2 regions of the Ferdinandcohnia sp. FSL W7-1320 genome follow, and region 2 is predicted to be linked to the other one. Evidence: riboswitches for the same ligand, from Rfam matches in the RefSeq annotation. Region 2 holds a riboswitch; the other holds the start of a gene.
The links. Region 2 has a riboswitch for S-adenosylmethionine ahead of NST91_RS01120 (iron-containing alcohol dehydrogenase family protein). Riboswitches for the same ligand answer to the same signal wherever they lie in the genome.
Positions count from the first base shown of each region.

Region 1: it holds a riboswitch for S-adenosylmethionine, as region 2 does, so the genes downstream of both, NST91_RS25315 (aliphatic sulfonate ABC transporter substrate-binding protein) here and NST91_RS01120 (iron-containing alcohol dehydrogenase family protein) in region 2, are expected to answer to the same signal.

Region 1 is NZ_JBBPAM010000001.1:5,294,579-5,310,272, reverse strand. It holds gene NST91_RS25350 (GntR family transcriptional regulator) at 1-258, shown strand, start outside; gene NST91_RS25345 (LysM peptidoglycan-binding domain-containing protein) at 328-1,320, opposite strand; partial or broken gene ftsZ (cell division protein FtsZ) at 1,514-2,467, shown strand; gene NST91_RS25335 (aldo/keto reductase) at 4,403-5,320, opposite strand; gene NST91_RS25330 (IS110 family RNA-guided transposase) at 5,563-6,792, opposite strand; gene NST91_RS25325 (hypothetical protein) at 7,220-7,378, shown strand; gene NST91_RS25320 (DoxX family membrane protein) at 7,426-7,929, opposite strand; SAM riboswitch class I at 8,280-8,389, shown strand; gene NST91_RS25315 (aliphatic sulfonate ABC transporter substrate-binding protein) at 8,507-9,502, shown strand; gene NST91_RS25310 (ABC transporter permease subunit) at 9,553-10,383, shown strand; gene NST91_RS25305 (ABC transporter ATP-binding protein) at 10,403-11,116, shown strand; gene acsA (acetate--CoA ligase) at 11,135-12,844, shown strand; gene NST91_RS25295 (NRDE family protein) at 13,428-14,183, shown strand; gene NST91_RS25290 (carboxylate--amine ligase) at 14,491-15,663, shown strand.
Region 2 is NZ_JBBPAM010000001.1:204,054-219,747, reverse strand. It holds gene NST91_RS01155 (beta-N-acetylhexosaminidase) at 1-399, opposite strand, end outside; gene NST91_RS01150 (YesL family protein) at 434-1,054, opposite strand; gene NST91_RS01145 (glycoside hydrolase family 125 protein) at 1,090-2,421, opposite strand; gene NST91_RS01140 (alpha-mannosidase) at 2,433-5,147, opposite strand; gene NST91_RS01135 (endo-beta-N-acetylglucosaminidase) at 5,362-8,376, opposite strand; gene NST91_RS01130 (endo-beta-N-acetylglucosaminidase) at 8,520-11,189, opposite strand; gene NST91_RS01125 (alpha-hydroxy acid oxidase) at 11,659-12,801, opposite strand; SAM riboswitch class I at 12,948-13,065, shown strand; gene NST91_RS01120 (iron-containing alcohol dehydrogenase family protein) at 13,160-14,269, shown strand; gene NST91_RS01115 (MetQ/NlpA family ABC transporter substrate-binding protein) at 14,333-15,166, shown strand; gene NST91_RS01110 (methionine ABC transporter ATP-binding protein) at 15,284-15,694, shown strand, end outside.

The sequences.
Region 1 (15,694 bases), 5.1 Mb from region 2:
GACCGTATCTGGAAGGGAATCGACCAAATGAACGGGCAATATAAACGGGTTCGGATGCTCCGACTTATCAATACAAAGGCAGAGGATTGGGAGACTGTTTTGGATGAACACAGAGCTATTTTTAATGCTCTTAAATGTAAGGATGTTGTAGTAGCAGAGGATGTTGTAAACAAGCATATTACAAAAGGGATTTCTCATTTGTATGAATTTATGAAGGAACAACCTGAATATTTTAAGAAAGAAAGTATAATGATTTAAGGCTATTTCCTCATTATTTTAATAGAATTTGCACAAACCCACTCGTCCATATGGTTGAGTGGGTTTGTTTTATTCCATTTCTTTTCGAAGCTCTTCCATTTTACTGATAATCAAGGGATAAAAATATTTTTTGGCACTTGTTGTGGAGTTGCCACCAAAAAAACCGGTTCCCGGACAGGTTTTCACATTATAGTCGGGCCCTTTATCCAGCACTCTTTCACCGTTTCGCAAATCCCACCAATGATGGTAGGTAATACTGTCAATGGAAGGGGTTAATCCAAATTTAAGGCTGAGAGCGGCATTGACATAGATAATTGTGTCGCTTTGTTCCTTCGTCATCACATCATGACCCAGATCAAAATTTCCAAGGTGTTCAATTGCAATACCGACAGAGTTTGCTTTACTACCAATTGTGCCTTCTGGGACAATATGTAATGGCCTTGAGACAGCGACTTTCCCATCAGGAAAAGTCGTAATATTTTGGGCGATATGTTTCCAACCCATATTATTTTTATGAAAATTTTCCATACCTGTTAATAGCCCAAAATGGTTTGAGCCATTAAACCGACCATAGTCTGGGACCCAAGTGTGGTGCTGCTGGATAAGGCTTATTTTTCGTTTGATCTTCTGGTTGAAAAGCCAATCTTTAAATTCTTCTTTTGTCATTAAAATGTGTTCCCCTTGCATATTCATCCTTCTTGGGGCAATTTTGAGAATCTGTCCTGGAATGACTTTTTCAGCTGAAAGTTTGTTTGTCGTTTTAATCTGCTCAGGGGATGTATGGAACTTGGAAGAAATATTCTGCAATGTATCTCCGGCTACAACTTCATAGGATGTAGGTACCCATAGCTTCTGTCCGACAACTAATAAATCTGATTGAATCCCATTGGTGATTTTTAATTCTTCTACAGAGGTTTCAAATTTTTTCGCAATCCCAGGTAATGTATCACCTGCTTGGACAACATACGTGTTTTCAGTACTATTTGCTCCTACATCTGTAGGAAGGAATGCGATAAAAATAAAGAAAAAGGCTCCAAATACAAATGCTATCCTGTTTTTCATGGCTCGTTCCTTTCATAACATGTTAGTATTAGTTTGTAAAAGAAATCTAATATTATGCTTCTTAGGTATTTGTAGGTTCTTTTTAATTTTTAGAGGAAATTCATGACAGAAAGCGAAGTAGTACTACGAAGTATATAGTATAAAACCGTCTTCACTTAGGAAGAAGGCAATGGGCGGCAAGGAGGAAAAAGTCATGCTAGAGTTTGAACCATACATAGATCAATTTGCAAGAATAAAAGTAATAGGTGTTGGCGGTGGTGGAAATAATGCCGTGAATCGAATGATTGAAGCAGGGGTAGAAGGTGTTGAATTCATAGCAGTAAACACAGATGGACAAGCACTTAATCAATCAAAAGCAGAAATCACCATTCAAATTGGTGCATCTTTAACGCGAGGGCTTGGTGCGGGTGCCAATCCCGAAATAGGGATGAGAGCCGTTGAAGAAAGCAAGAAAGAGATTGAGGACGCTTTAAGAGGAGCGGACATGGTCTTTGTCACCGCTGGAATGGGCGGTGGCACTGGTACTGGAGCAGCACCGGAAATTGCAAGAATTGCTAAGAAGCTGGGCTCATTAACAATAGGTGTTGTAACAAGACCATTCCGATTTGAAGGTCGTAAGCGTGCTGTTAATGCAGATGCAGGAATCGATGCAATGAAGGAAGCGGTTGACACCTTAATTATCATTCCTAATGAGAAACTATTGGAGATTGTCGATAAGCGTACACCGATGATTGAAGCCTTCCGCGAAGCAGACAATGTTCTACTCCGAGGGGTACAAGGGATTTCCGATTTAATTGCGGTCCCAGGATTAATTAATCTGGATTTCGCGGATGTAAAAACAGTCATGTCACACAGAGGAACAGCTTTGATGGGAATCGGTATGGCGAAAGGGGACGGGCGTGCAGTTGAAGCGGCAAATAAAGCAATCAATAGTCCACTTCTTGAAACATCCATAAGTGGTGCACGTGGTGTCATTTTAAATATTACAGGCGGACGAAATTTAAGTCTATTCGAAATACAAGAAGCGGCCGACGTGATTTCATCAGCAACACACGAAGATCTAAACATGATCTTTGGATCAGTCATTAATGACAACTTGAAAGATGAAATTATTGTGACGGTCATTGCGACAGGATTTACTGAAAATTAAAAAGACGCTTTAGAGTAACTGGTTTTCAGGTGAAAAGTAGTAAATAATAATAAATTTTAGCGTGAATTCACATATGAATTCACGCTTTTATTTTGGTTGATCGTTTAAAATTAACAATCGTGCAGATATTGTTTTTGTATGTTCAAAGCTACTTCGACCTCGGACACAACTGAGTAGGTTTTGGCATTGTATGTCTGAAGCTACCTCGACTTCGGACACAACCGAGTAGATTTTGCCTTTGTATGTCCAAAGCTACGTGAACTTCGGACACAACCGAGTAGATTTTGCCATTGCAAGTCCGAAGCTACCTCGACTTCGGACACAACTGAGTAGATTTTGCCATTGTATGTCCGAAGATAACTGGACTTCGGACACAACCGCGCAGATCTTGCCTTTGTAAGTCCGAAGCCATCTCAACTTCGGACACAACCGCGCAGATTTTGCCTTTGTATGTCCGAAGCTAGCTGGACTTCGGACACAACCGCGCAGATTTTGCCTTTGTATGTCCGAAGCTAGCTGGACTTCGGACACAACCGAGTAGATTTTGCTATTGCAAGTCCGAAGCTACCTCGACTTCGGACACAACTGAGTAGGTTTTGGCATTGTAAGTCTGAAGATACCTCGACTTCGGACACAACTGAGTAGGTTTTGCCATTGTAAGTCTGAAGATACCTGAACTTCGGACACAACCGAGTAGATTTTGCCATTGTATGTCTGAAGATACCTCGACTTCGGACACAATCGAGTAGATTTTGCCATTGTAAGTCCGAAGCTACGTGAACTTCGGACAAAACCGAGTAGATTTTGCTATTGCAAGTCCGAAGCTACCTCGACTTCGGACACAACTGAGTAGGTTTTGGCATTGTAAGTCTGAAGATACCTCGACTTCGGACACAACCGCGTAGGTTTTGCCATTATAAATCTGAAGATACCTGAACTTCAGACACAACCGAGTAGATTTTGCCTTTGTATGTCTGAAGAAACCTGAACTTCGGGCACAACTGTGTAGATATTGCCTTAGCTTGTCCGAAGATAACTGAACTTCGGACACAACCGGGCAAGTTTTGCTATTGCCTGTCCGAAGATACCTCAACTTCGTTCTCAACCGCGTAGGTTTTGCCATTATAAATCTGAAGATACCTGAACTTCAGACACAACCGAGTAGATTTTGCCTTTGTATGTCTGAAGAAACCTGAACTTCGGGCACAACTGTGTAGATATTGCCTTAGCTTGTCCGAAGATACCTGGACTTCGGACACAACCGGGCAAGTTTTGCTATTGCCTGTCCGAAGATACCTCAACTTCGTTCTCAACCGAGTAGGTTTTGCCATTATAAGTCTGAAGAAACCTGAACTTCAGACACAACCGAGTAAATTTTACTTTAGCCAGTCCGAAGCTACCTAAACTACAGACACAACCGCGCAGATTTTACCTATGCCTGTCCGAAGTCACCTGAACTTCGGACACAACCACGTAGATTTTATCTTAGTAGTCCGAAGACACACAGACTTTCGGACACACCCCCTCAAAATTAGCTATTGCAAGTACGAAGCTACCTCGACTTCGGGCACAACTGTGTAGATATTGCCTTAGCTTGTCCGAAGATAACCGAACTTCGGACACGACCGGGCAAGTTTTGCCATTACCTGTCCGAAGATACCTCAACTTCGTTCTCAACCGCGTAGGCTTTGCCATTATAAGTCTGAAGAAACCTGAACTTCAGACACAACCGAGTAAATTTTACCTTAGCCTGTCCAAAGCTACCTAAACCTCAGACACAACCGAAAAAATTTTACCCTTGCCTGCTTTGTCTAGCTCAGGCACCATCGGCTCTAGGTCACAAGCCAATCACCTTTGAAAGCAAAGGACGCCTTCTGTCAGCGCTAATCTTTGCTTATCGCCAATATACGGGCGTGAGCGAAGCTTTGTTATTTACGGAAGTAGATAACCAGCCGCTTGAAAAATGCTGTACCAATCTTCGCGGGATAACTGGACTTCACTTGCTTTCACGGAATCCTTTAATCGCTCGATATTCATGGTTCCAATTACCGGCTGCATGTTTGCTGGATGACGTAATAGCCACGCAATTGCAATAGTTGTATTGGATACGCCGTATTTTTCAGCAATTTCATCAATTTTTTGATTTAATTCTGGACATTTTTCATTACCGAGAAAAGGTCCTTCAAAATAACCATATTGAAAAGGTGACCATGGTTGAATGGTAATGTCATTCAATCGGCAAAAATCAAGGACATCTCCATCACGGTTAATGGATTGATCAATTTGCATATTAGTTGTAACACCACTTGCAATCATGTGGGCATTGGGGATACTTAATTGTAGCTGATTTGCAACAATTGGCTGCTTTACATATTTTTTTAATAACTGTATTTGCATCGGCTTTTGGTTAGAGACTCCAAAATGACGAACCTTCCCTGATGATTCCAACACATCAAATGCCTCTGCAACCTCTTCAGGCTCAACAAGGGCATCTGGACGATGTAAAAGTAAAACATCAAGATAGTCCGTTTTAAGACGTTTTAAGATTCCATCTACGGAATTAAGTATATGTTCTTTTGAAAAGTCAAACATTCCTTTTCGAATGCCACATTTGGATTGAAGAATGATTTTCTCCCTCACGTCATCGTTCATATGTATCGCATCTGCAAAGATTTCTTCACAAGTGCCACTTCCGTAAATATCGGCATGGTCAAAAAAGTTTGCTCCGTTTTCTAATGCCGTTTGTACAAACGCTTCCGCCTCAGGCTTTTCTAATGAGTTGATTCTCATACACCCTACTGCTATAACAGGAACCTCTAGTGAACTAGTGCCGAGTTTTATTTTTCGCATTGTGTTAAACCTCCAAGTTTTAATATAGGAATATTATTACTGTTACCCATTTCTAGTTTACATATTTCGCTATTGATTGGAAAGTATAGATAAAAGTCCTGCGGTAATATGTCAAGTACCAAAATCTAAGGAATTGGAAATTGTAAGCCAACCAATACCTAAAAAAGACAATACTTAAGAAACCCAGTAAGATATTAAACCATTTACTGGAAAACATTGAAGGATTTAGGATGTTTTATCCTTTAGTTATTCACCTTCCTTCTTGGCGTGTAGACTTGATCGTTGCGTAGCAGCGCATCGACCAACCGCACAAGTTTTCTTGCCGTTAAGACGAGTGCTCTTTTGTGTTGATGCTTAGGAACCTCACGATATTTTTTCAGGTAGTATGCCCGAAATTCAGGTTCATTTCGTTGAACCGAGTTGGCAGCTTCAACAAGGTAATAACGAAGAAATCTATTTCCTGAACGTATCATTTTGGTTTCCTCAGCTTGGAACTTGCCTGATTGATGCTTGGACCATGTAAGTCCACTATATTTGGCAATGGAAGCTTGGTTATCAAAGCGATCAATTTGTCCAATTTCGGCTAAAATACCAGCGGTATAGACTGGGCCTATTCCTGGAATCGTCTGTAAGGTATTAGGGATACCTTCTAGAAGCTTTTGGATGGCTTTGTCAAGTTCTTTAATCTGTTTAGTTATACTACGGATGGACTCTATTGAAGTCCCTAATAATAGGTCGATAGAATCTTCCACACACTTTGATAATCGGTAGGAAGATCTCGCAGCCTTTTGAATGGATTTCGCCACACACTCGGCGTCAGTAAAGCGATTTTTGCCCTTATCTTGAAGATAATTCGCAAGTTCTTGAAGATCCATTGAGCTAATTTCATCTAAGCTATATTGTTCAAGAAATAGCTCTAACATGGCATTTCCAAAAACCGAACTATCCACTTCAGTCGTAAAGGAACTACACTTATAAAATAAGTGTTGCAGAAAATATTGCTTTTCTCGCGTTAGGTTATGAACGAGATGATATCTCATTCTTGTCAACCTTTGAAGAGCAATAAATTGTTCCTGCATGACCGCCGTTAGTGGAAGACGTCCAAACCGTAAGCGATCTGCAATAATCCAAGCATCGACTTGGTCTGTTTTATCCAGGTCAACATATGACTCTTTAAATTTTTTAATTAGTTTTGGATTAATAGTAAAGACTGTTGTTTTAAATTCTTTAAGAGATTCATCCTCGTGAAAAAACATAGCAGGATGCCAACTATAGACTGAAGTGGCCTCCATCCCGATTTGAATCTCGGAAATTGAGTTACTTTGGGCTATCTTGACAATCAGATCTTTCAGATAAGATGCCCCTGTCAAATTGTTGTCAACAGTGAGAGCAGTTAATGCTTTTCCTTCAAAATTCATGACACAAGCTTTCATATCTTGAGAGCTAACGTCTATTCCAACAAATAATTTCATGGTGGCTAACCTCCTTTCAATCTAGGATCAAGGGAAGGACTCTTCGGGATATCCCCAGTGTACTTGTCGGTCAATCACCCTCGCGTATTAGAACTCACTTTGGTCCATGAGCTGCCTGGAAGCTGCAACTTCCAGCATGGGCTGCCAAAGGGAACAGCCTGCGGGTTAGAAGTTCGAACAAGGACTGGGGAGACAGACTTTTGTAGTAGTCAAAGCTACAGGAGATGATAGAAATCCCCCAAACGATCCTAAGACCATTATCTAGGGACATCACGAAAAGTCCACCCTTTGGAAAACTTTTTCAGATGGTGGGGGGCTAGCCCCCCACTATCTGAACTAACATCTATAGAATTATCAAAGAACAATATTTTAATTGGAAATTACCTCGAAAGAGGACTATAAACTTACTATACGAGGAGGTTAAGTAATGAACCAAATAAAACGCTTATTCATGCTGTTATTATTAGCATTTCCGATGTTTTTCTTAGCGGGTTGTGGGGATGACGAAAGACCTGAGGAAGGCGAGGAAATTGAAGAGATTGAAGAGGAAGATGAAATCGGTGACGGCGAGATTGATGATGAGTAGAATATAAAAGGAGTTCTCCCAAAATCGGGTAGAACTCCTTTTTTTAGTTATGCAGTGGTTGTTGCTGTTTTAGTATCTTTTTTCACATGAATTCGTTTTGTTAAGAATGGTACTGCAAATCTATCTACACCGTAGTAGTATGTTGCAGCGCCTGCGAATAAGAGAATAACTGCTAATGTGTAAAGTACTGGGTTTGTGCTAACTGTTCCAGCAAGTAAGAAGTTTAGGTTCATGAATGCCCCTGCAATTAATGCTGGGATTGTTGCAGCACCTAAGATTAATCCAAGTCCAACTAGAACTTCTCCCCATGGAATGAGTACGTTAATTATATCAACGTTTGGAACGGCAAAGCCTTCTAGGAATGTTGCATACCAACCTGCCACTGCTGGGTGTTCGCCACCAGCCTTTGCAAGTGCTCCTTGGAGGAATCCACCTGCGTCAAATCCTCCAGTCAATTTATGAAAACCAGCTTCTAGCCATTGAATACCTAACCATACACGTAATACTGTCCAAATAACTGCCATTTTAGGTCCTTTTAAGAATGTTCTCATCTTAATCTCCCCTTTTATTTTATATTGTGAAACTATTCACAAGTTGTTATAAAAAAATATGATCGTTTTAGCTGCCAGCTTGGGTAGTTAGTTTGTGAAGTTTTTCACTAACTTTCTACACTCTTAATATACAATGGATTTTCAATTAAAGCAATGGGCTTCACAAATATGACACAAATGTTTTTTGATTGTATTTATAGTCTCAAAGTTAACGTTTTGTATAGGGAATGATTATAATCACCGAAAATTTTAATAAGGGAAAATTTTTCAAAAAGTGTTTGACTTTGGGTATTTTACACTCTATAATCCATTTATAAAGTAAAACTAGAACGTATTAATTTAATAAAGGACTCTTATCCAGAGCGGTGGAGGGACATGGCCCTACGAAACCCGGCAACCTTCAAGATTATTCTTGAAAAGGTGCTAATTCCATCAGGTAAAATTACCTGAAAGATAAGAGGAGGAAAAAAGCCCTCTTCTTACTAGAAGGGGGCTTTTTTCATCGTTAGGATATGCAAGTTAGAAGTTGTATTAGTACTATTCCTAGTTTTCCTATAAAAATACTGGAGGTACAGACATGAAGAAAATAAGCGTTATTTTTATTGCTGTATTACTGTTGATTGGAATTGCAGGTTGTTCGAATAGCACAAGTAAAGCGAGTCAAGGAAGTGAAAAACCTAAAAAAATCACATTAGATTATGCTTTTTATTCGCCTACGAGTCTTGTGTTAAAAGAGTTTGGGTGGGCTGAAGAAGCATTCAAAGAAGAGGGAATTAAGGTTGAATTTGTTCTAAGTCAAGGAAGTAATAAAGCATTGGAATTTTTAAATAGTGGAAGTGCGGATTTCAGTTCATCTGCAGGCGCAGCGGCTCTAATGGCAAAAGCAAAGGGTGCTCCAATTGAATCGGTGTATATTTACTCGAAGCCAGAGTGGACAGCATTGGTCGCAAATAAAGATTCAAAGATTCAAAATATAAGTGATTTAAAAGGAAAAAAGGTTGCTGCAACTATCGGAACAGACCCATATATTTTCCTATTACGCGCCCTTAATGAGGAAGGGTTAAGTCCATCAGATGTTGAAATCGTTAACCTCCAGCATGGAGATGGAGCGGCCGCGTTATCTTCTGGTCAGGTGGATGCATGGTCGGGGTTAGATCCTCATATGGCAAGAGTTGAATTAGAAACGGATGCGAACCTTTTTTACCGCAATGCAGATTTTAATACGTATGGAACCTTAAATGTGCGTTCTGAGTTTGCGGAAAAATATCCCAAGTACGTAGAAAAAGTCATTGAGGTCTACGAAAAGGCTCGTAAATGGGTTTTAGAAAATCCAGAGGAAACAGCGGAAATTTTGGCAAAGTCCGCAAATATTGATATTGAAGTTGCTAATAAACAATTAAATGAACGAAATGATTTTTCTAATCCTGTTCCTGGTGAAATACAAATTGAGGCATTAACCGAAGCAGGTAAGGTGCTTCAAGCGCAGGAAATCATCGGAAAAGATGTTAAATTGGATCAACTGGTTCAGGAATTGATTAATCCTACGTTTGCGGAAAACGTAATTAAACAATAGGGATTGTGCCTCTTTTAAAACGGCACTTCCTCGTGATAGGAGACGGTAAAATGAGCACAAAAGGCGGAGCGTTGACTAGACAAATTAAGGTGAAATCAAAGCGTGAGTTTGTATTATCAGGAAGTCTAAAAGTAGTTCTACTTGGGAGTATCATCCCGGCTATTTTAATCGTGGTTTGGCAATATTTAAGCCATATTGGTGTCCTTGAAGGTCATCTTATGCCGGCACCAACGGTTATCCTTGCGAAAATAATTGAATTTGCTGGAGATGGAAGTCTGTGGGGCCATATTGGGATTACGTTATATCGCATCTTTTTTGGGTTTCTCATTGGGGTAGTTGCTGCTGTTATATTTGGTTCATTGGTCGGCTATTTTAGAATTGCTGAACAGTTACTAGACCCGATGATTCAGGCTTTCCGTTCGATTCCGTCCCTTGCTTGGGTACCTCTTTTTATCTTGTGGATGGGGATTGCAGAACCATCAAAAATTACACTAATTGCGGTTGGGGTATTTTTTCCGGTTTATTTAAACATCGTGTCAGGCATACAGGGTGTTGACCGAAAGTTGATTGAGGTAGGGAAAATCTATAATTTTTCATCGTTTGAGTTAATTAGAAAGGTAATATTGCCTGCATCCCTTCCTTCTTTTCTAGTTGGAATCCGAAGTGGGCTTGGGCTAGGTTGGATGTTTGTCGTTGCAGCTGAATTAATGGGTGCTAGTCAGGGGATTGGATATTTGCTTGTTGTTGGCCAAAACTCCTATTCTCCTGAGACGGTCATCGCAAGCATCGTACTATTTGCGATTTTAGGTAAAATAACAGATTCCATTTTGAAGAAAACAGAGGAAAAAACTCTTCACTGGCAGGATAGCTTTGTGAAGTAGACCTGAAAGGATGAATTAGATGCTGGCAGTTCAAAATGTCTCTAGAACCTTTTCGAATGGTACGACAGGGTTTAAAAATATAAATCTTGAAACAAAACAAGGTGAAATTGTGGGAGTACTAGGTACGAGTGGGTGTGGAAAGAGCACCTTATTACGTGTCTTATCTGGATTAGATTCGGATTATACAGGTACGGTGAAAATAAGCGGGGACATCATTAAGTCCGTTCATGAAAAGGTGGGCGTTATTTTTCAAGAATCACGTTTAATGCCATGGTTGACAGTATTAGAAAATATCTCGTTTGGTTTAAAGAATGATAGTAAGAAAAGTGAAAAAGCCCAGGAATATGTAAAGTTAGTAGGATTGCAAGGATTTGAAAATCATTATCCAAAGGATATCTCCGGTGGGATGGCACAAAGAGTATCGATTGCTCGTGCACTTATCACAGCACCTCAAGTTTTGCTATTAGATGAACCATTTAGTGCGCTTGATGCATTTACGAAAATGCAGTTGCAAGATTTGTTGCTGACAATATGGGAGAAATACAAATCAACGATGCTCGTCGTTACTCACGATATCGATGAAGCACTTTATTTATGCGACCGAATTGTTATTTTAAAAGGGCAGCCGGGTGAAATCTATCAAACGATTCACATTGATGATCCAAAGCCCAGATCTCGTGGTGATATAAAGTTGGCACAATTGAAGGCGGAAATATTGTCTCTACTAAGTTAAAGAAAGGAGAGAGTGGAATTGACAACCACACAATTAGGTGCGATAAGACCTTTTGAAGGTACCTATAATCTACAAAACTATGATCAGGTATACCAAGACTTTTCATGGGAGGAAGTTGAAAAGGAGTTTAGTTGGTATCAAACTGGGCAAGTCAATATGGCGTATGAATGTATTGACCGGCATGTCGACGATGGGTATGGAGACAAAGTTGCCCTTCACTACATTAATGAAGCAGAAGAACAAATTTTTACATTTAAAGATATCAAAGAAAAATCGGACCACTTAGCGTCGGTGTTAAGAAAATACGGGGTTAAAAAGGGCGATATTGTCTTTATCTTTTTGCCGAAAAACCCGGAAATGTATATTGCGATGATTGCAGCAGTTAAAATCGGAGCCGTTGCAGGACCGCTTTTTGAAGCATTTATGGAGGATGCGGTAAGGGATCGCATTTCAGACTGTGAGGGTCGTTTTTTAATCACTGACTCGGAGTTGGTAAAAAGGGTCCCAAAACAAGAATTGCCTTCACTCGAAACCGTGTTTATTACGGAGGGATCAGAAAAGTGTAAGGAAGATGAAATCTCACTTGTAGAGGCATTAGCTGAAACGAAAAGTGAGAATAGAGTGATTGAATGGTTGGAGCTTGAAGATCGCCTCAATATTCACTATACAAGTGGGTCAACCGGGAAACCAAAGGGAATTGTGCATGCACATCGCGCGATGATTCAACAGTACCAAACGGGAAAATGGGTCCTTGATTTGAAAGAGGACGATATTTATTGGTGTACCGCACACCCCGGCTGGGTAACAGGAACGGTGTACGGAATCTTTGCTCCTTGGCTAAATCGTGCCACAATTGTCGTTAACGGTGGGAGATTTAATGCAGATTCCTGGTATTCAACAATTGAAAAAACAGGAGTAACGGTTTGGTATAGTGCACCTACAGCATTCAGGATGTTAAAGGCAGAAGGAAATGAAGTATTAAACGAATACGATTTACGCTCTTTACGGCATATTTTAAGTGTTGGAGAGCCGTTAAATCCTGAGGTTATTACCTGGGGGATTGAAGCTTTGGGAAAAAGAATCCATGATACTTGGTGGATGACAGAAACGGGCGGACAATTGATCGTCAATCTTCCATCAGAGGTTATAAAAACGGGCTCAATGGGGAGACCTTTTCCAGGTATCAAAGTTGCCATAATCGACGATGACGGAAATCCGCTCCCAAATGGTCAGGTAGGTCATCTTGGCATTAAGGCATCTTGGCCATCAATCATGAGAGAAGTTTGGAAAAATGAAGAAAAGTATCATTCATATTTTGTAAATGGTTGGTATGTATCAGGTGACTTGGCTATTTTAGATGAGGATGGCTATGTGTTTTTCCAAGGGCGAAGCGATGATATGATTAATTCTTCTGGAGAGCGAATCGGACCTTTTGAAGTCGAAAGTAAGCTAATTGAACATCAAGCGGTTGCTGAGGCAGGTGTCATCGGAAAGCCAGACCCAATAAGAGGGGAAATCGTAAAGGCCTTTATCGTTCTAAAAAACGGTTACAGCCCAACGAAAGACTTACTAGAGGATATTCGCGTGTTTGTTAAACAACATCTTGCAGCACATTCCGCTCCAAGGGAAATTGAAGTATTGGATGAACTGCCGAAAACAAAGATTAGCGGAAAAATTTTAAGAAGAGAGCTAAAAGCACGAGAAGTTGAAAAGGAAGTAGTAAGGTAAGGCGTTATAGTTATAGAGGTATATTAGAGAAAACAGCGTGAGATTGTACTCACGCTGTTTTCTTTATACAAGGAAAGATATAGTTCAGAATCAGGTATACATTTGGACACAAAGGTTGAAGGTTTCGGTTGTGAGAGTCCGAATCTCGCGTACATTCTGACACAGGTCCACCGGTTTCAGTTGGTTGAGTCTGAATCAGCTATATATTCGGATACGAGGTTAAAGGTTTCTGTCGTGAGAGTCCGAATCCCCCATACATTCGGACACAAGGGCGACCGGTTCCAGTCATCCGAGTCCGAAATCCCAGTTGATAGCAATTCGCAAGAGGTTGTGACAGTCATCCGAGCCCCAAACACTCCATCATTCGAACACACCGAGTACTTTTATTTGAGCTATAAGTTCAAATCGCGTTTTATCCTAAGAATTGAGTGTAAAAGAAAATGTCAATTTACCCTTCAGTCTTACGCTTTCCTATACGATAACAGTCAAACAAAGGTAGAAACATTTTTTGTGAATAAAAGTCTGATATCGCACAAGGTGACCACATAAATGTTATAATTTGTGAAAAAGGGCGGTGGGTAAATTGTGTTTAATTTTGTTTGCCTATCAGGCGCATCCGATTTATAAATTAATTGTTGCGGCCAACCGAGATGAGTTTCTTCAACGGCCAACGGCTCCGATTCATTTTTGGGAGGATGAGCCTGCTCTGTTGGCTGGAAGAGATCTTGAAAAAATGGGAACCTGGATGGGGGTCACCAAAACCGGGCGTTTCGCAGCCATCACGAATTATCGAGATCCAAGTGAAGTCTCAGTAGGTAAAAGGTCTAGAGGAGCAATCGTAAAAGAGGCTCTCCTCCATAAAGGCGATATTGCTGAGTATATGAAGCAGTTGGAAGAGACGAACTCTCAGTATCCTGGTTATAATCTTTTAGCAGGTGACCCACAGCATTTATATTATTACTCAAATGTCGGAAAAAGATTGGAAAAGTTCCAACCAGGTATCCACGGGCTTAGCAACCATTTGCTTGATACAAATTGGCCAAAAGTACAAAAAGGGAAAGAGGAACTTTCAAAGATTATTATGGGAGAAGATTTAGTGGAAAATCTATTCCAGCTCCTTCAGAACACAGACCGGCCAAACGACAACCTTCTACCCAAAACTGGGGTGTCCCTTGAGTGGGAACGGATTCTTTCTTCATTATTTATTCAAACAAATGGGTATGGGACAAGAAGTTCAACCGTATTATTAATGTCGGATACAGAAATTCAATATGTTGAGCGGGTTCACGATAGTTCGGGACAGAGCGACCGAGAATTTCGCTTTCCGATTAAGTCATAACAAAGTTCATTTAGCCAATCGTATATAATAGAACAAAGATGATAAATCTATTAAAAATAAAGAATGAGGAAAAAAGTCGAAAAATGGGTAAAGAGTACGAAATCATATATATTGTACTCTATTTTTTGTTTCTTTTTTTCATTTATGTTACAGCTCGATAACAAGCGGGATAAAGGTGTTTTTCATCTTGAAAGACCCATTATTCTGTGTCAATATGGAGAATGGGATAATTGTCGAAAAAACTTATTCAAACAATTTTTGCTAATAAAATGTAATGTGATATAGATACTAGGGAGATCGATATTAAATGAATACTAATAAAGCAGTCATTTTAGGTTGCAATTACTATATAGGGTTAAGCACAATAAGGTGTTTAGGCAGGCAAGGTATACATACGGTTGCAGTCGATTATTCATATGAAAATACGTATGGTGCAGATTCAAAATATTGTACGGAGCATATTATTGCACCACATTACCGAAAAGACACAGAAGGCTTTATTTCCTTTTTAAAAGAATATGCAAGAAAGCAAACAGCAAAGCCTGTTCTTATTCCTTGTCATGACAACTATGTGGAAGTCATTGACCAATATTTAAATGAATTAAAAGAGTATTATCTAATCCCGCAAACGGAGCAGGGTCTTTATACGAAAACAATGGATAAACAACTCCTTCATCAGTTAGCAACTGAACATGGAATGCTTGTTCCTGAGACAGTTCGTGTAAATGAAGAAAATTTCTATGAAAAAATTGAGGAGACGTTAAAATATCCTTGTGTGGTGAAGCCAACCGATTCACCAACCTTTGTTTCGATCTTTCGTAAAAAATTATTTATCGTCAACAATCGCGAGGAGTTAGACGAAGCGCTCAAAAAGGCAAAAGAAGCAAAACAAGAGGTAATTGTTCAGCGAATCATTCCAGGATTTGATGATCATATGTATACCTTTGATGCATATTTAAATCAGGACGCGAAGGTTACTCATTGGGTGACTGCTCAAAAGTTTCGCCAATATCCGATCAATTTTGGGGCTTCTGTGTATACGGGGCAACGCTATGTTCCTGAGCTCTTTGAAATAGGCTCACGCTTTTTAGAAGCGATTGGCTATAAAGGGTTTGTAGAAATTGAGTTTAAAAAGGATGCCGAAACTGGACAATATTATTTAATTGAATTAAATGTGAGGATTACCAATTTTAATGTGTTATTAAATAAGGTTGGTTTTAACTTCCCATACATTACATATCGAGAGCTTACGGGTAACCCACTTCCTCCAAAGGGCCTTAAGCATGATACGAATCAAGTATTTTGGTATGCCTATGAGGATTTTTATGCCGTGAAGGGATATTTAAAAACAGGTCAGCTTTCACTTGGCGAGGTCATTCGTTCTTATTTTAAACCAAAGGCCTACGCAATTTGGGACTGGAATGATCCAAAGCCGTTTTTCTCATTTGTAAAAATGATTTCGGGGAAGAAACGTAATTAATGTTGTTTATCGCACTTCCAAAACATCAAAT
Region 2 (15,694 bases):
CTCTACCTCATACGTATCCTCCGTATAAAGCATTAATGTATCTAAGCCTATGACAGCCATTCTTCTGAGTAGCCTTTTTACATCGGCTACCGTAGGCACGGCATTTCTAGAGGCATCTAGCATAACACCGCTCATTTCAAACTGCGGATCCTCTGCTATTTCAAATACGTTGTTTTTGCCATAATGTTCAAGCCATAATCCTAATGCACGAAAAAAGTGAACCGGCTTATCAAAAGTAATTTCTCCTTGGCCTTCATTATTCGCAACCCTTAACATACCTTTCTGATTCTTTACTTGAATTGGGTAGCCCTCTGAAGAAAGTTCAACATCTAAATATTTTGCTATAAGTTCAATTCCATCTATAACGGAAAAAAGGTCTCCCTTTAAATTCAGTTCCATATCAAATCCCCCTGTTTTACCAAATCCAGAATAGTTATTGCTGCAGTGCCCGTTTTTCTAAAGAAATAAATCGATAGAGGCTGACTCTCATCATCAAGTAAGCAGGTGCTACTACGGAAACAAACGGTATTAGACCGAGATATAGATTAATAGTGTAGCCTATGAATATTAAACCGGTCACAATCAATATGGTGTATGGTAAACCGGTCAATGTCAGCAGAAACGACTGTTTAATATATCCCTTTGTTGATAGTTCATAATGAACGTAGGTTGCAAAGAAGTATCCAACTGCTATTAATAACACAAATACTAATACATATAAGATAACTAAAAGGAAACTAGCAAACACACCTGACATGAATTGTTCTGCAATACGGATGTCAATAAAAAGGAACAGGCCGATACTATAAAATACAAGGCCGATTCCATTACTTCTCTTCCATTCTTTAAAATAAACTTGTTTAAACGTTTTCAATACAGGAAAATCTGTATCCTTTTTCATCCATTTCCGAACAATGGTAAACAGAGCAACTGATGCTGGAAAAAAACCAAAAACTCCTAATCCCAGAATGGTAAAAGCAAACCAACACAGATTGGCCAGGATAACTCTCCATATCCATTCACAAACAACAATCATCCATGGAGTTTTTTCCATTACGTCATCCCTCTTTCTAGCTACTAACCCGATTTCTAGGCTTTGTTGCTGTTGTTTTTGATTAATTGCTGATGAAGTGGACTTCCTTTAACGGCTTTTCCAGTTAAACTTAATACGAATTCACTGAACATCGTGTTTGCCCAGGCAAACCAATCTCTCGTAAACTCTTCTGGGCAATCGGCGTTAAAGCCTTCGTGCATATAATTAGTTCCACCGTCTGTATTCTTAAAATAAGTCAAAATTTGCTGTTTTTCCTCTTCGCTAGTTGTGGTCATTCCTTGAATTGCTAGGGCAATATGCCAAATATAATGGTCAGGTGTATGTGGACTTCCAATTCCGTTTGCATATTTTCCTTCATAATAATAGGGATTATCCCTACTTAACAGAAATTGACGTGTATTTAAATAGGTCGTGTCATTGTATGGAAGATACCCTAAATAAGGAGCAGACAATAGGCTTGGAACGTTCGCATCGTCCATTAGGTTACAACGACCTTCTCCATCTGTTTCATAAACATACATCTCTCCGTGAACTGGGTGATCAAGCTTCGCATATCCCTCTATCCCTTTTTGAATTTCATCACGAAGCTCCACGCATTCTTCTTTTAATACATCATTATTTAGGACTTCATCGCAGATTTCAGCAGCATATCCCAAAACAACAACAGCAAACATATTGGCTGGTACAAGGTATCCGTATGTGCATGCATCATCACTTGGACGGAAAGCACTCCATGTCATTCCTGTTGTGACAACACGTCCACCTTTTCCATCACGAGTTAACGTATCAGATTGGCGGACATCTTCACGCTCAAACTGATAAGGAGAAAGATTTTCATGATCCTGCTCAGTCTTCCATACATGAATAATCGTTTCAATCACCTGTTGGAATGTTTCCTTGATAAAAGTTGTCCGACCTGTTGACTTCCAAAATAGGTAGGCAAGCTGGACTGGATAACACAATGAATCAACTTCATATTTCCGCTCCCAAATATGTGGTGTCATATCTGTCAAATCTGATTGGTGTCCTTTTCCATTTGCACTTTCGTTAAAGGCATTCGCATACGGATCATGCAAGATAAATGCAAACTGTTGGCGAATTACCCCTTCAAGTAAATCTGCCATTTCTTCATCCTCTTCGGCAGCTAGAAGATAAGGGCGAACCTGGGCAGCAGAATCACGTAGCCACATCGCCGGAATATCTCCGGTAATTACAAACGTTTTTCCATCTTCCTTTTTTTTCAGTGTAGTCGTATACGTATTAATAAAACATTGCTCAAACATATGCTGTAACTTTTCATCACCAGGAAAGAATTCTTTTACATGGTTAATTAACTTTTGCATTGAATTGGGAATTACTAAAGTCATTGTTCTTACTCCTATCTTTTTTTAATGAAACCAAGTGAAATAATTTCATATTTTCCTACGTTATAAACATCCTCTTTTTGATTTGTTTTTTCCTCTAGAATTGTACTTTTATAAGATTCATAATCCCCTATAGTGACCTTCAAGCTATCCTTTGCTTCAGAAGGGTTATACCAGCGGATTATGACATCACCATGATCTTCAGCCACTTTCATTGATGACCATACAAGACCGTTAGATTTTGTGTTTACAAATTTATGTGTGTTCTGCAATCTCCCTTCATGAATAGTTGTCTGAACAATCACAAGTGGTACTTTATATTGGTAAGCATCTACATATGCTTGTGAATGAATGACATCTTTTTCATGCGGTAGTACCTGCCACTCTGCTGTTTGCATACCAAGGCATTGTGCTTCAGGTGTCGGGAAGTAGCCCCAGTCCCCAAGTTCCGCTACTGAACGAAGTACGGTTACAGCAATTGTGCCGGTCTCTTGTAGGATCTCGTATTCTTGCAGACCATCTGTTGCAATCGTTAAGCCCATTTTGTCATCTGCTAAACTACTGAATCGCTGCTGATGGTGACAAAAGCTTGGATTTTCCCATTCTTTCTCCGGTGTATTCGGGCGCGTTGCAATTTCAAAAATGCTGTCGACCATATGTGTTTCTGTTTTTAGTCCTGTAGGGAAAAGGACACGTAAGCGGTGATCAGTTGCTTGATTATCAATCATAAGCTTAAAGGATGGACCCTTCATTCCTTTTTCAAGTGTGACAACAGTTCGAAGTGTTAAACTTGTCATTTCAGCTGATCTGCCTGCTTTTCTTTCTTTATGCCAAATCAACTTATGTCTTTCACTAGCTAAGTAATCATCAGCAGAAACCGGAATCGATAATGTGTGCGTAAATTCAAGGACTGTTCTTAGATTATCTTTTTCAATCAGGTTAAATACTGCTGGAACTCCTTTTGTTGTGATAGGAGCATGATTCTCAGCCTCTTTATACATGTATTCGTTGCCTACATCCCCAGTATCTTCATAGATTCCTAGTCGGTAAAATCTTTCTCCCGTTTTCTTATGTGTTAAGTCATAGGTGCCGTCTTCATGGAAATGCATATGAACATATTCATTTTCCATTTTGAATACGGTGTTATGCATCTCACCGGTATTCTTCGTTTCTTCGTCATGTTTCTGCTCTTGGGTTTCAGTTGGCACAATGTAGAATGTTTTATATCCAAAGGAAGGTATTCCCTCTGCAAAGAATGATAGCTCTGCACGTTTAGCAAAGAACGGCTGACGGAAACGATCATTTGGTAAGTCATAGTCAAATTCGATATTTAAGTTTCCTAACATTAACTCAACATCATTGCCTTCATCATCCAATAATTTATATCCTGGTGTTTCCTTTTTCTGCAAATAGTCCGGTATTTCTTCAAAATGCATTTGTGAGAAATACACTTTTTCAAGATCAACTACTTTTGTAACAACTTCATTCTTTTCCCAGCCAGTTGTATTCATGACAACAAGTGGTATTCCTCCCGCAGGCGCCTGTGATGTATCAATAGATTCAGCTAGTTCTCCTGCTTTTTCCTTAACAAATACATCCCCCATTTGGGAAACCGTCTCAAAACGGGTGACCATTTCACGGTGAACCTCATCGACACTACAACCGCAAATGCTGTCATGCGGATGGTTTTTCATAAGTGATTTCCACATAAAACGAATATATTCCCGTGGATAGGTTCCACCCGCTAAATACTGCATAGTAGCCAAAGGTTCGGCGATTTTTTCCAACAGGGTCTGACAAAGGTTATTCCACTGTTTTAGATAAATTCGACTTGATGCAGTGTTGACAAGAGTCGACCATCCATCCGTTCTCTGATTGCGTAGTTCCCCTTTAATGACCTGTAGCTGGTCGGGAAGTGATGCTTTTAATTCCTCTGTATATTCTTCAAAACTAGAATGTTTAAATTGATAGTCTGGATAAAGGGTCGTTGCAGTTTCAATTGCCTCTGGTATTGTTTTTTGAAGTGGCTGATGGTCACAGCCGTTCATAAATAACAATTGATTCGTTGAGGCGTATTTCTCAGCATCTTGAAGCTTTTGATCCCAAAATGCCTTTGCTTCTTCCTCATCCACCGGTATTTCATTTCCATTTGAATACCAATTCGCAAATAATATTCCTAAAACACTAGATCCGTCTGGGGATTCCCAAAGCATCTCTGAATAAGGAGATTCAAAGTTTAGTGTGTCAGATACAGTATTATTAAATCCAGTTGGTTTAACTCCCCTACCAAACGCAGCTGTATCAATCCCCGCTTGTTTTAACAGCTGCGGCGCCTGACCGTATATACCAAATGTATCAGGGAAATAACCAATTTTTGCGGCAGGACCATAGATTTTCGTGTCGTTCAAGCCAATTTGAAGATTCCTTACGTTCGCCTCAGAGCTCGTTAAAAATGCATCCTGCAGTACATACCAAGGACCAATATGCAGTTTTTTCTCTTTAATCATTTGTTTCACAATGTCACGATTCTCTGGGTGTATAGCAAAATAATCCTCCAAAAGAACAGTTTGTCCATCAAGATGGAACGATTGAAAATCATTTCCGTCCTTTTTGAACTGTTCAATTAGATTGTTCATTAATTGAATATAGTAATAGCGGTGTTTTTCAAAAGGTAAATACCATTCCCTGTCCCAATGGGAGTGAGAAATAATATGTGCTGTTTTATTCATAGACTTTTCCTTACCCACTTTCTTTTATATCAGCGATAGAAAACGCTATCATTATTTAAAAATAAAGTTTCACTTCATTTTAACAATAAAAAAACTGGCACTATGAAGCAATAGAATACCAGCAAATCATATATATAATTCACTAATTCTAAAGAAAATCCAAAAGAGGCATTCCCCTTTGCTTTATCACAATGAAGAATGGCCCCTTTCTTTTTTATCCGTTCTTTTTATTCCCGTTGTTGAAGTCCTTCTTTAACTCCTGAATTCGCTCCATCGCCATAACGAGGCGGTCATAATTTGTAACCTGTTTCCTTAATGTTGGATGAAGCTTGTTATAGGCAACCTTGCACTCATTTACGACCTTCTTGTCATCAAGTGTTAATTCATCAAGCTTTGGTAAATTGTTTATTTGACGTACAACTTCTGTTACCTTTTCATTCAAGTAAGCCACACTATACCTTAGACTCTCTCTTTCATCCTGTTGCTGAACAGTGTAATAGATTCTTCCTGCTTCAACGCCAAAATCTAACCCTTCAAGCGTCATCGTTCCATCTTGTTCTGCAATCATTTCTATCAAAACATCTTTTGCATCAAGGGATTTGTATAATCGAACTGTTTGTCCTTTCTTCACTCTTTCAATCGTTACCTTGTCTTTTGCACCCAAGTTATTTTCTGCATTTACAAAATGCATCATTATATTTTCCGTTCTTGGCAAAGCAGCACTTTCAAACATCTGCCATTCATAGATACGAATAGCACCCCAAGGGGATGTTCCGCTATTATAAACTTGCAGTTTGAATTCACTTGCTGTAATAGGCTCGTCTAATATAATATCAGTCACAGCTTTGGTATTATTTGTAATCCTTTTCGCTCCGACCCATTCCCCGTTTTCATCCTTGTAAAGCAACTCAAAATCAACAGTATTCATATTACTTGCTTCCCCACCATATTCGGCATGTTCAACACGCCAACGACGGATTGTTTTCTCTTCACCAATATCAATAGTCATGTAACCACTTTTCTTATTTGTTGCTGCCCATTTACTATTACCGATCGCTGTTCCGTCTAATACTTTGGAGGCAGGCTCTGCGGAGTTTTCAAATGAGACAGATGTCACCTTAGCATTAAGAGCCACATTAGGTGAGGTTGGATTATTCTCAATCTCCGTAGCATCAGTACCCATACCCCAATCAAAAGCAACAATTGTACCTTCTCCACGAACATAATCCTGATTGACTGGGACAACTTTTAAGGATGTAATGTTGTCACTAGATGCGTTTTTGGCAGTCCGGGTGATATTTGGTGTATAGAAGTAATTATTCGGTGTAACTCCTAAAAGTGTTTCCACCCCATCGGCATTTTCTTGGTAAACCTCATAATGCAATACGTTTTCTTTAGCGGACCAACTTAGACGGGCTTCCGCTTCAAACGCTGTCTTCGTTAGCTTTTCAAGAATTTTAACATTGTTAGGCTTGGAAATAGCCTCAGCTTTTCCATCAAATACGGATAATTGCCCTAAATGAAGTGAATAGTTCTCAAGCTTATTAGTGTTACTTACCTTAAGACTAAGCGCATAAGCTGTCTTCCCAGTATCCTCTCCTAAATCCACTACGGTTGTTTGCCAACCCTCCCCTGACTCTGGAAGCGAATAGTACTTCATCTTATCCTCTGAATAATCTTCACTATATGCCACACCAAGCTGAACATCAGCACCTAATTGATTTTGATAAACTAGGCGAATCTTAGTTGAATCTGTAATTGGAAGTTTTGTACTGTAAAGCATCGTGTCGTTGACAGAACCTGCATCAAGATCACCGCTGAATTTTAGTGAATTTCCACCGTTATATGCTTTATCAAAGTCATAAGTGACATTCAACTTACTTCCTTCACCACGAATCCACCAACGCCAGGTTGGCATTATATCCTGGATAGACCGGTTATTCCATTCTAGAATACTAGCTTTTTCCCCATCTACAAAATATTGTTTTCCATGACCGCTATTAAAGTTCGTAATAAACGGCATATTTTGAATGACAGATGAATCTGTCACAAATCGGGCCATACCCTTCCACTTGGAAGAATCATCTGCAAGTGTAGGATCACCCTGCGGTCCTGTCCAGAAATATTTTTCCTTCTCATGGAAGTCGGCAGGATTTTCCGCCAATCCCATTGTTGAGTTCGGTGTATATAAAGCTATAGATACCTTTGGCTGTTTATTTTCACCCAAAAGAGCATCCGTATTAACACTTGTGTTATAGGAGTTTTGTTGAACCTCAAAACCTGCATAAGCATCAAAAGGGTTACGATTATGACTATTCATCGTTTCAACTGTTGTGTTAATCTTACTGGTATTCCAGTTGTAGTTTAAAAAGAATTCATCGACTGCGTATACCCCATCATCTGCTGGTTTCACATACATGTCATTTTTGCTGTTGATGGAATCCTGATAGTTAATCTTTCCATCGTTGTCTTGAGCATCATACCAACTAATATGTAGTTTTGAATTTCGTTTGATATAATGCATCATTTCATTCATACGTACAGCCGTTTCCTTACTAACACCATAGGTTTCCTGATTAAAGAAATAACCATCAAATCCAAAGTATTCTGCCACCTCAATCATCTTGTCCGCAACCGGAAAACTTCCATCTGCAGCCTGTTTGGTGAATTTTTCTATTTCTTTGACCCCTTCTTCTGACTGGCCCCACGGGAAACCAAGTGTTGCATAGACAGGTACCCCATTGCGGTGAGCAGCATCAACAATATCCGGTGTTGGGATGGCGAAGATTCCCTCATTCGTTCCGGACCAGTAAATATAAGAATCAAGAAGTTGCCAGTTGTCAAAAGCGTATACGTTAAACTCATTACCTCCGACGGAACTCGCTTCATCGTGATTCCATGTTGTAATTGCTGCGGAGGTTATTCCTGCCTCTGGGTTAGCAAGAGGATTTACTTGCTCTCCTTTAAATCTTTCCTGATTTAAGGGGACACTTGCTCGGTTCAATTCCGCATCAGGATCCGTTTCAGGAGACCACTCCAAAAGTGTATCCACTCTGAATGCAGGTGCAAGAGGCTTCAGACTAAGCTTGTCCATATAATTCTCATTCACCGCATCTGTTCCATCCCCATTAACGTCAGCTTTTACGCCTGTGGCAGCAATCGAACTAAATAACATAAAAGCTACAGTTATAGTCAAAATACGACTGTAAAACCTACTTCTTCTCCTCATACTGATCCTCCTCTTTATTAAGTACAGTTTTTACATAGTTAGAAAACCAAATCAATTATAATAATCAGATAATTATAGTTAAAGTAGACTATACTTTTATTGATTTATAGGAAGCAAGGGATATCTCTTGCCTCCTTAGGAAACTACCGATTTAAGAATCCATGGACCTCAAATTCAAAAATTCTTGCAGCCTGGTCACTGCCTTGAGTTGGTTTGTCAGTCCACAATCGTACGTAACGAGCATTTGTTAATGATATACTGTGTTCTGAAACACCCGCTGTATTATCCGTTACCTTAATAACTTCTATCCAATGTTCACCGTCCGTGCTGGCCTCAATTCGAAATGCCTGTGTGTTGAATGCTTGTGGCTCCCCACCGGCCTGTGCATGACGCACGACGAACTTTGATAGCGCATATTGATTACCTAGATCAACCTTTAACCAATGTGGTGCTTCACCTAGGGCACACCACTTACTGTTGTCCGTTATTTTGCCATCAACTGCGTAGCTTGCAGCTTCCGTCGCTGCACACTGACCACTTGCGGTAGCAGTTTTGTTTAGAGCAACATTTTCAATATCCTTAGCTGCTTCGGAAATGGTTATCATCGCCTCTTTAGTCAGAACACTTTCTCCCTCGCTGTTCCTCGCAACCAAGGTAACGGGGTATACGCCCTCTTCAACATAGGTTACAACCGGATTTTCCTCGTGGCTGACGGAAGGTGTACCTCCTTCAAAATGCCACTCAACTTCTTCTGTAACTTCTGTTGAAGCATTGAAAAATTGGATATCCTCCCCTGGCCCTGCAATGGTTTTTTCCGCAGAAAAGTCTGCTTCTGGCTTTGGATATGGTGGCCATTCAAACGTAACCGTGTTTGGCTCACTTCGATTAAATTCCTTGTTTACGGTAACAATCTCTAAGGTTGTGCTATTTTCTTTTCCATTTCGTTTAAGATTAGAAAGAAAATACACATGGTTTGGCGTTGTGCCGACTAACTGCTTTTGATTGTTTGGTAATACTCGATAAATTTCGTAATGACTAATATCGGAATCAGACGGCTCCCAAGCAAGTGAGATATCAGAATAGATTCCCTTGTTAAAGCTGATCTCATTAATTTTGCTTTGTTCCGGGGAGTAAATATGTTGTTTGTCCTTTTTGTTATAAACTTTAATTTCTCCAATATTCGTTGTAAAGTATTCCACATTCTCGTTACCGTCAACTAAAAGTGAGATAGCTGCGATATTATGACCTTTGTGCTTTTTCAACTTTATCGTTTCAGTCATCCACTGATTATGACTTTGTTTTTTAATATCGAAAAATGTAAACTGGTCAGGATTGTCAACGAAGCTGACTCCTATTTTCATATTAGGTTTTTTCATATCTGTTTTGTAGGTTAGAGCGATTTCCGTATCTTTTTGAATCGGTAGATTGGTTTTATAAAGCTTAATATGAGTAGGATTGCTTTTATCAATAGCACCTGAAAGCTTTAATGAACTTCCCCCGTTATAAGCGATTTCCCAATCAAAACCAACATCAATTGCTTGTCCGCCCTCTTTTATCCAACGCCAGGTTGGCAGGATATCTTGTAGACTACGATTATTCCAGGATTGGTTACTTACCTTATTTCCATCAACTGCGAAAAACTTTCCGCTACCAGTATTAAAATGTGTGACAAAAGGTAATTCCTTAATGACTGTTTTGGCTGTGAAATAGTGAGCAATCCCTTTCCATGAGCCATTGTTAGCTGTGGTTGTAGGATTACTAGACTCACCAACCCAAAACTCATTTTCCTTTTGATAGAACTGTTCAATACTTTCGGATGTCTTAAAGGCCCAATCTGGGCGGTAAATTCCTAAAGATGTTAGTGGTGTTTTGCCTTCAGGAAAGATTCCCTGCCAAGGAACCTTTGTACTTGTTCCATTTGCTTCTACATCGATTCCAGTAAATAAATCATAAGGGCTTCTTCCTATTTCCTGTGCTTTATTAAAGGATGATTGTTGGTCCCGCCACCAAAAGTTCAAAAACATACTGTCGGATACCCGCTTCTTTCCGTCCTGTAAAAAGCTACTGTTTTTATCTGTCAATGCATTTTGCCAATCGATATTCCCGTCTTTTGTCATTGAATCATACCACATGATATGCATGTCTTCCTGCTTATGCTTCTGCAAATAAACAAGGAACTTTTGCATTTTTTGTGCCACTTCTACATCTTTGACATCTGTTTCCTGATTAATAAACCAACCATCAAATCCATAATAGTTCGCTACCTCTAATAGTTTATCTGCCGCTGGAAAAGAACCATCTTCCCGCTGGGTCAGCATTTGGTTCACCCATTCCTCCTTGCCACCGTAGACAATAGGTGGGAAGAAAACGTTTCCTAAAATAGGTACACCGTTTTTATGAGCAGCATCCGTTACATCTACACTTGGTGGAACAATAATTCCTTCCCCTGAAGAACCTGCCCAATACACCATAAGATCTACATATTGCCAATAACTAAATGTATTGGCAAAAAAGTCTTCTCCTCCCTGAGAAGGAACCCCGCTAGTGGTAGGGTTAAGGGCAGATAAAGCAACTAATTTTGCTTCTGACTGTGCATTTTCATTTACTTTATAAAGTACCTCCCGCTCTGCTAATGGAGTCTGGCTACGGTTATAAATAGCATCTTGATCCTTATCTGGTGCCCAGTCTAATAGTTGTTCCGGATACCAATAGGATGATTCCGGCTGTTTAGCAAAGGTTGCACTTGGTGCCAAAATCATAATACACAAGCAGAAAAAAATACCCATCCAGAAACACTGCTTTTTTTCAAACATATTCCATCTCTCCCTTTCCATTTCATTTTTCTATCTAACGAAGCTTAAAACATGCCCTCTGTTCTATGCCTCCCTACAAAGTTAATGAAAACACTTACAAAATAAAAGGTCCGTATTTACTATCTTCTATTAGCTGCTTTTTCTATTAAAATAGGGGTGATAACCTCCCCCATCAGTGATTTTTTATTTTATAGAAGCTTTTTCCATTATTTCTAAAATTACTCCATAAAAACACCCATCCCTTTTTTATATAGGTAAAAATACATGAGCATTAGTTACCATTACAAATTTCCTAATCATTGAAAGATAAAATGTATTAAATTTAGTAAAAATATAGATAACCAATTTTCAAGCCATATTAAAAGCCTTCCGATTCGCTCGGAAGGCATTCTAACTAATTCAATTTTTGGATATAAACAAAATGTTGATGATATCGGACAAAACTATAAATATATTAGACAAACCCAAATTATGATTTAATTAGTCTGAGTGTTTTAAGGTCTTTTACACTAGATGCACCAGCCAATGCGATGGAAACCTTTGTATCTTGAATAAAGTTGCCAAGCACCTTCTCTACACCTTTCTGTCCTGCAGCTGCAAGTCCATATACAAACGGTCTGCCAATAAAGACCGCATCCGCCCCTAACGCAAGTGCCTTAACAATATCAGAACCTCGTCGAATCCCACTATCAAATAAGACAGGAATTTCACCCTTTACCTCTTCCACTATAAGTGGCAATGCATCAATGGCTGAAATGACACCATCAAGCTGCCTACCTCCATGATTGGAAACAATAACTCCATCTACACCATTCTTAACCGCAAGTCTAGCATCATCCGAACTAAGAATCCCCTTTATTAAAATTGGCAATGAGGTCCGTTCCTTTAAATCAGCGACATGAGTCCAGTTAAGTGAAGGATGGTGAATATTATCTAAGATTCCTTGAATAATAGACTCTAAATCTTGACTATCTAAAGAGGATAAGAATACCGAATCCTGTTCATAATTCGCTTTCCCTACCCCAAGCTTTAATGGTGAAAAACGATTCTTCATATCTTCTTCTCTCCAGCCCATCATAACTGTATCAACAGTTAAAACAATTGCTTCGTAACCCGCCTCCTCTGCTCGTTTAACCATATTAAAGGAAATCTCCTTATTATTTGACCAATAAAGTTGAAACCATTTTGAGCTACTACCGGATACCTTTGCTACATCTTCAATCGAATAGCTTGAAACAGTGCTTTGGACAAAAGGCACATGACAAGCAGCGGCTGCTTTTGACACTGCCAATTCTGCCTCTTCATGTGCCAGCTTTAACATTCCAACCGGGGCAAGTAAAAAAGGATGGGGGTATGTTTTTCCGAACAAGGTGATGCTTGTATCAATATTTGATACATCCCGTAAAATCCTTGGTACTATGGAATACTTGTTAAATGATTCTTGGTTTTGCCTCAATGTCACTTCGCCACCTGCTCCTGAACGAACATACCCAAAGCCTCCAGCAGACATTTTCTTTTTTGCCTCCTCCTCTAATTCCACATAGGAGACCGGAAAATATTCATCCTTCACAATATTCTCTATGTACGCATCTTTAACTTTTGATATATTCATTGTATAAAGCCTTCTTTCCATATTTATTGTAATTACCCTACTACTTAAAAATGGGGTAGTCAATTGGAGTTTTGACAATTTAGAAAAAAAAGATTGACTTACCTTTTAAACAAGTTTAATATCAAAATAATAAATTTCATAACAATCTCTTATTAAGAGCGGCTGAGGGACTGGCCCTGTGAAGCCCGGCAACCATTCATGTTAAACGAAGACATGAACAGGTGCTAAATCCTGCAAAATACAATGTATTTTGAAAAATGAGAGAGGTGCTACTTCTAAAGTATATCCATGCCTCTCTTTATGAGAGGCATTTTTTATTATCTGGTAAATTACTTAAAAGAATGGAGGGATGAATTATATGTCAACACAAACAGTAAAAGGAGCACCCGGTCATTTTAGAATTGGTGAAGGGATCCTTAAGGAACTAGAACCCCTTTTATCTGAGTTAAAGGTTCAAAAAATTCATATAGTATGCGGTAAGAAGGCCTGGAATGCAGTATCCACCTATTTGCCTGAGAAAATAACCAATTCCCCTATTTCGAGCTTTACTTTCATTGAGGGTCACTGCACTTTAGAAAAGGTTGAAAGTATTTCTAATCAGCTATCAGTAAACTCAGTTGATGCAGTTATTGGCATCGGAGGCGGAACTGCACTAGACACTGCGAAGGCTTCAGCAATTAATGCAGGTATAAAATCAATATTGATTCCAAGCATTGCATCTACATGTGCGGCATGGACTCCACTTAGTGTCTTTTATGACCAAAATGGAGTTTTTACACACTACACTGAATTCCCTCTTGCCAATACCTTAGTACTTATTGAGCCTGCTGTTATTGCCTTAGCTCCAGTAAAGTACCTACGAGCAGGAATTGGTGATACACTAGCGAAGTATTACGAAGCAGAGGCATTAATTTCTGCGTTTTTCAAAAATCAAGAGCTACCGGTTTGGCTAAAGGTTTCAAGGTTCTCAGCATCTATTTGCAGAGATGTTCTACTACAGGATGCCACAGCAGCTATCCAATCTACCTCTGAAGGAAGTGTCTCTGATGAACTGGTTAGAGTAATTGAGGCCATTATTATGACTGGCGGTATGGTCGGCGGCTTCGGTGGAAAGGCAGGAAGAGTAGCAGGAGCACATTCCATTCATAATGGCCTTACTGAAGCAAACCAAGCCAAAAACTTTTTACATGGTGAGCTTGTTGCATATGGAACTCTGGTCCAGTTAGCTCTAGAAAATAAAGAACAAGAGCTTTTAAGACTATCAAGCTATTATCATGAATGGGGACTTCCAGTAAATTTAAAAGACTTAAATATTGATCCGGAAAACAAAACTCTTTTGGAAGCAATAATTAAAAAGGCAACTCTCCCACAAGAATCTATTCATTTTATGGATATAACTATTTCAAAGGATGCACTATTATCAGCTATAAGTAAGGTGGAAAATCTTACTTTCTCTAGAGTCAATTGATAGAAACAGAATAAGCATAAATACAAGCCATAATATTAACATAATACGAAAAGAGGAATAAACATGAAAAAGTGGTTATTTGCTAGTTTATTAGTTTTAATTATCTCGGTTCTTGCAGCCTGCGGTGAAAGTAGTTCAAGTGGTTCAAAGGACGAAAAAGCAGAAGGTTTATATAGTGACGAAAAGCTGGTTATTGGTGTAACTGCAGGCCCTCACGAACAAATTCTTGAAAAGGTAAAAGAACTTGCTGAAAAAGAAAACCTAAATATTGAAATAAAAGTCTTTACCGATTATGTTATGCCAAATATTGCTTTGGATGAAGAAGAGCTTGATTTAAATATCTTCCAAACTGAGCCGTACTTTAATGCATTTAAAGAAGACCGTAATTTGGACCTTATAAAATCGTTTGATACTGTTACATTCCCAATGGGTGTTTATTCATTAAAGGTGAAGGATGTTTCAGAGCTAAAAGACGGTGCTAAAATTGGATTACCTAGTGACCCTACAAACAGCGGACGTGCACTACTTCTATTTGAAAAAGCTGGATTTATTAAGCTGAATCCAGATACCGGAATCAATTCAACTGTAAAGGATATTGTGGAAAATAAAAATAATTATGAGTTCATTGAACTTGACTCTGCACAAATCGCACGTCAACTGGAAGAACTTGATGCAGCAGCTATAAATACGAACTTTGCTATTGAAGCAGGTTTTACACCATCCGAGGATGCCATATTTATTGAACCTAAGGATTCTCCATATGTGAACCATGCTGCAGTAAGAACTGAAAACAAAGATGATGAAGTTTTAACGAAATTAGCGGATATTTATCGCAGTGAGGAAATTGCTAAATTCGTTGAAGAAGAATTCAAAGGATCTGTTATTCCATCTTGGTAAAAAAAGCTACAGGAGGACGTGGTAACCCTATTTATACTGCGTCCTCCTTTAAACGCCAACTGCAAAACATTATTAAAAAAGTGAAGGTGTATACCTGCTCAGAAGGGAGTTTTACAAATGATTGAACTAGTGGGAATCTCAAAGACTTTTACAGCTAAACAAGGTTCAATTCACGCGTTAAAGAATGTTTCCATTTCTGTAAAAAAGGGGGAGATATATGGTGTGATTGGTTACAGCGGTGCAGGGAAAAGTACCCTTATCCGAAGTGTGAATCTTTTAGAAAAGCCTGATTCAGGTTCTGTAATCGTAAATAATGTAGATTTGACAAAGCTCTCAAATGGAAAACTCCGTGAAGCACGGGGACAAATCGGGATGATTTTCCAAGGCTTTAATCTTTTAAAAACAGCAACCGTATATGAAAACATTGCACTTCCATTAAAGCTTACTGGCTTAGGTAAGCAGGAAGTCGAGGCCCGGGTTACAAAATATCTAAATATTGTTGGCCTCGAGGAAAAGCATCATGCCTAT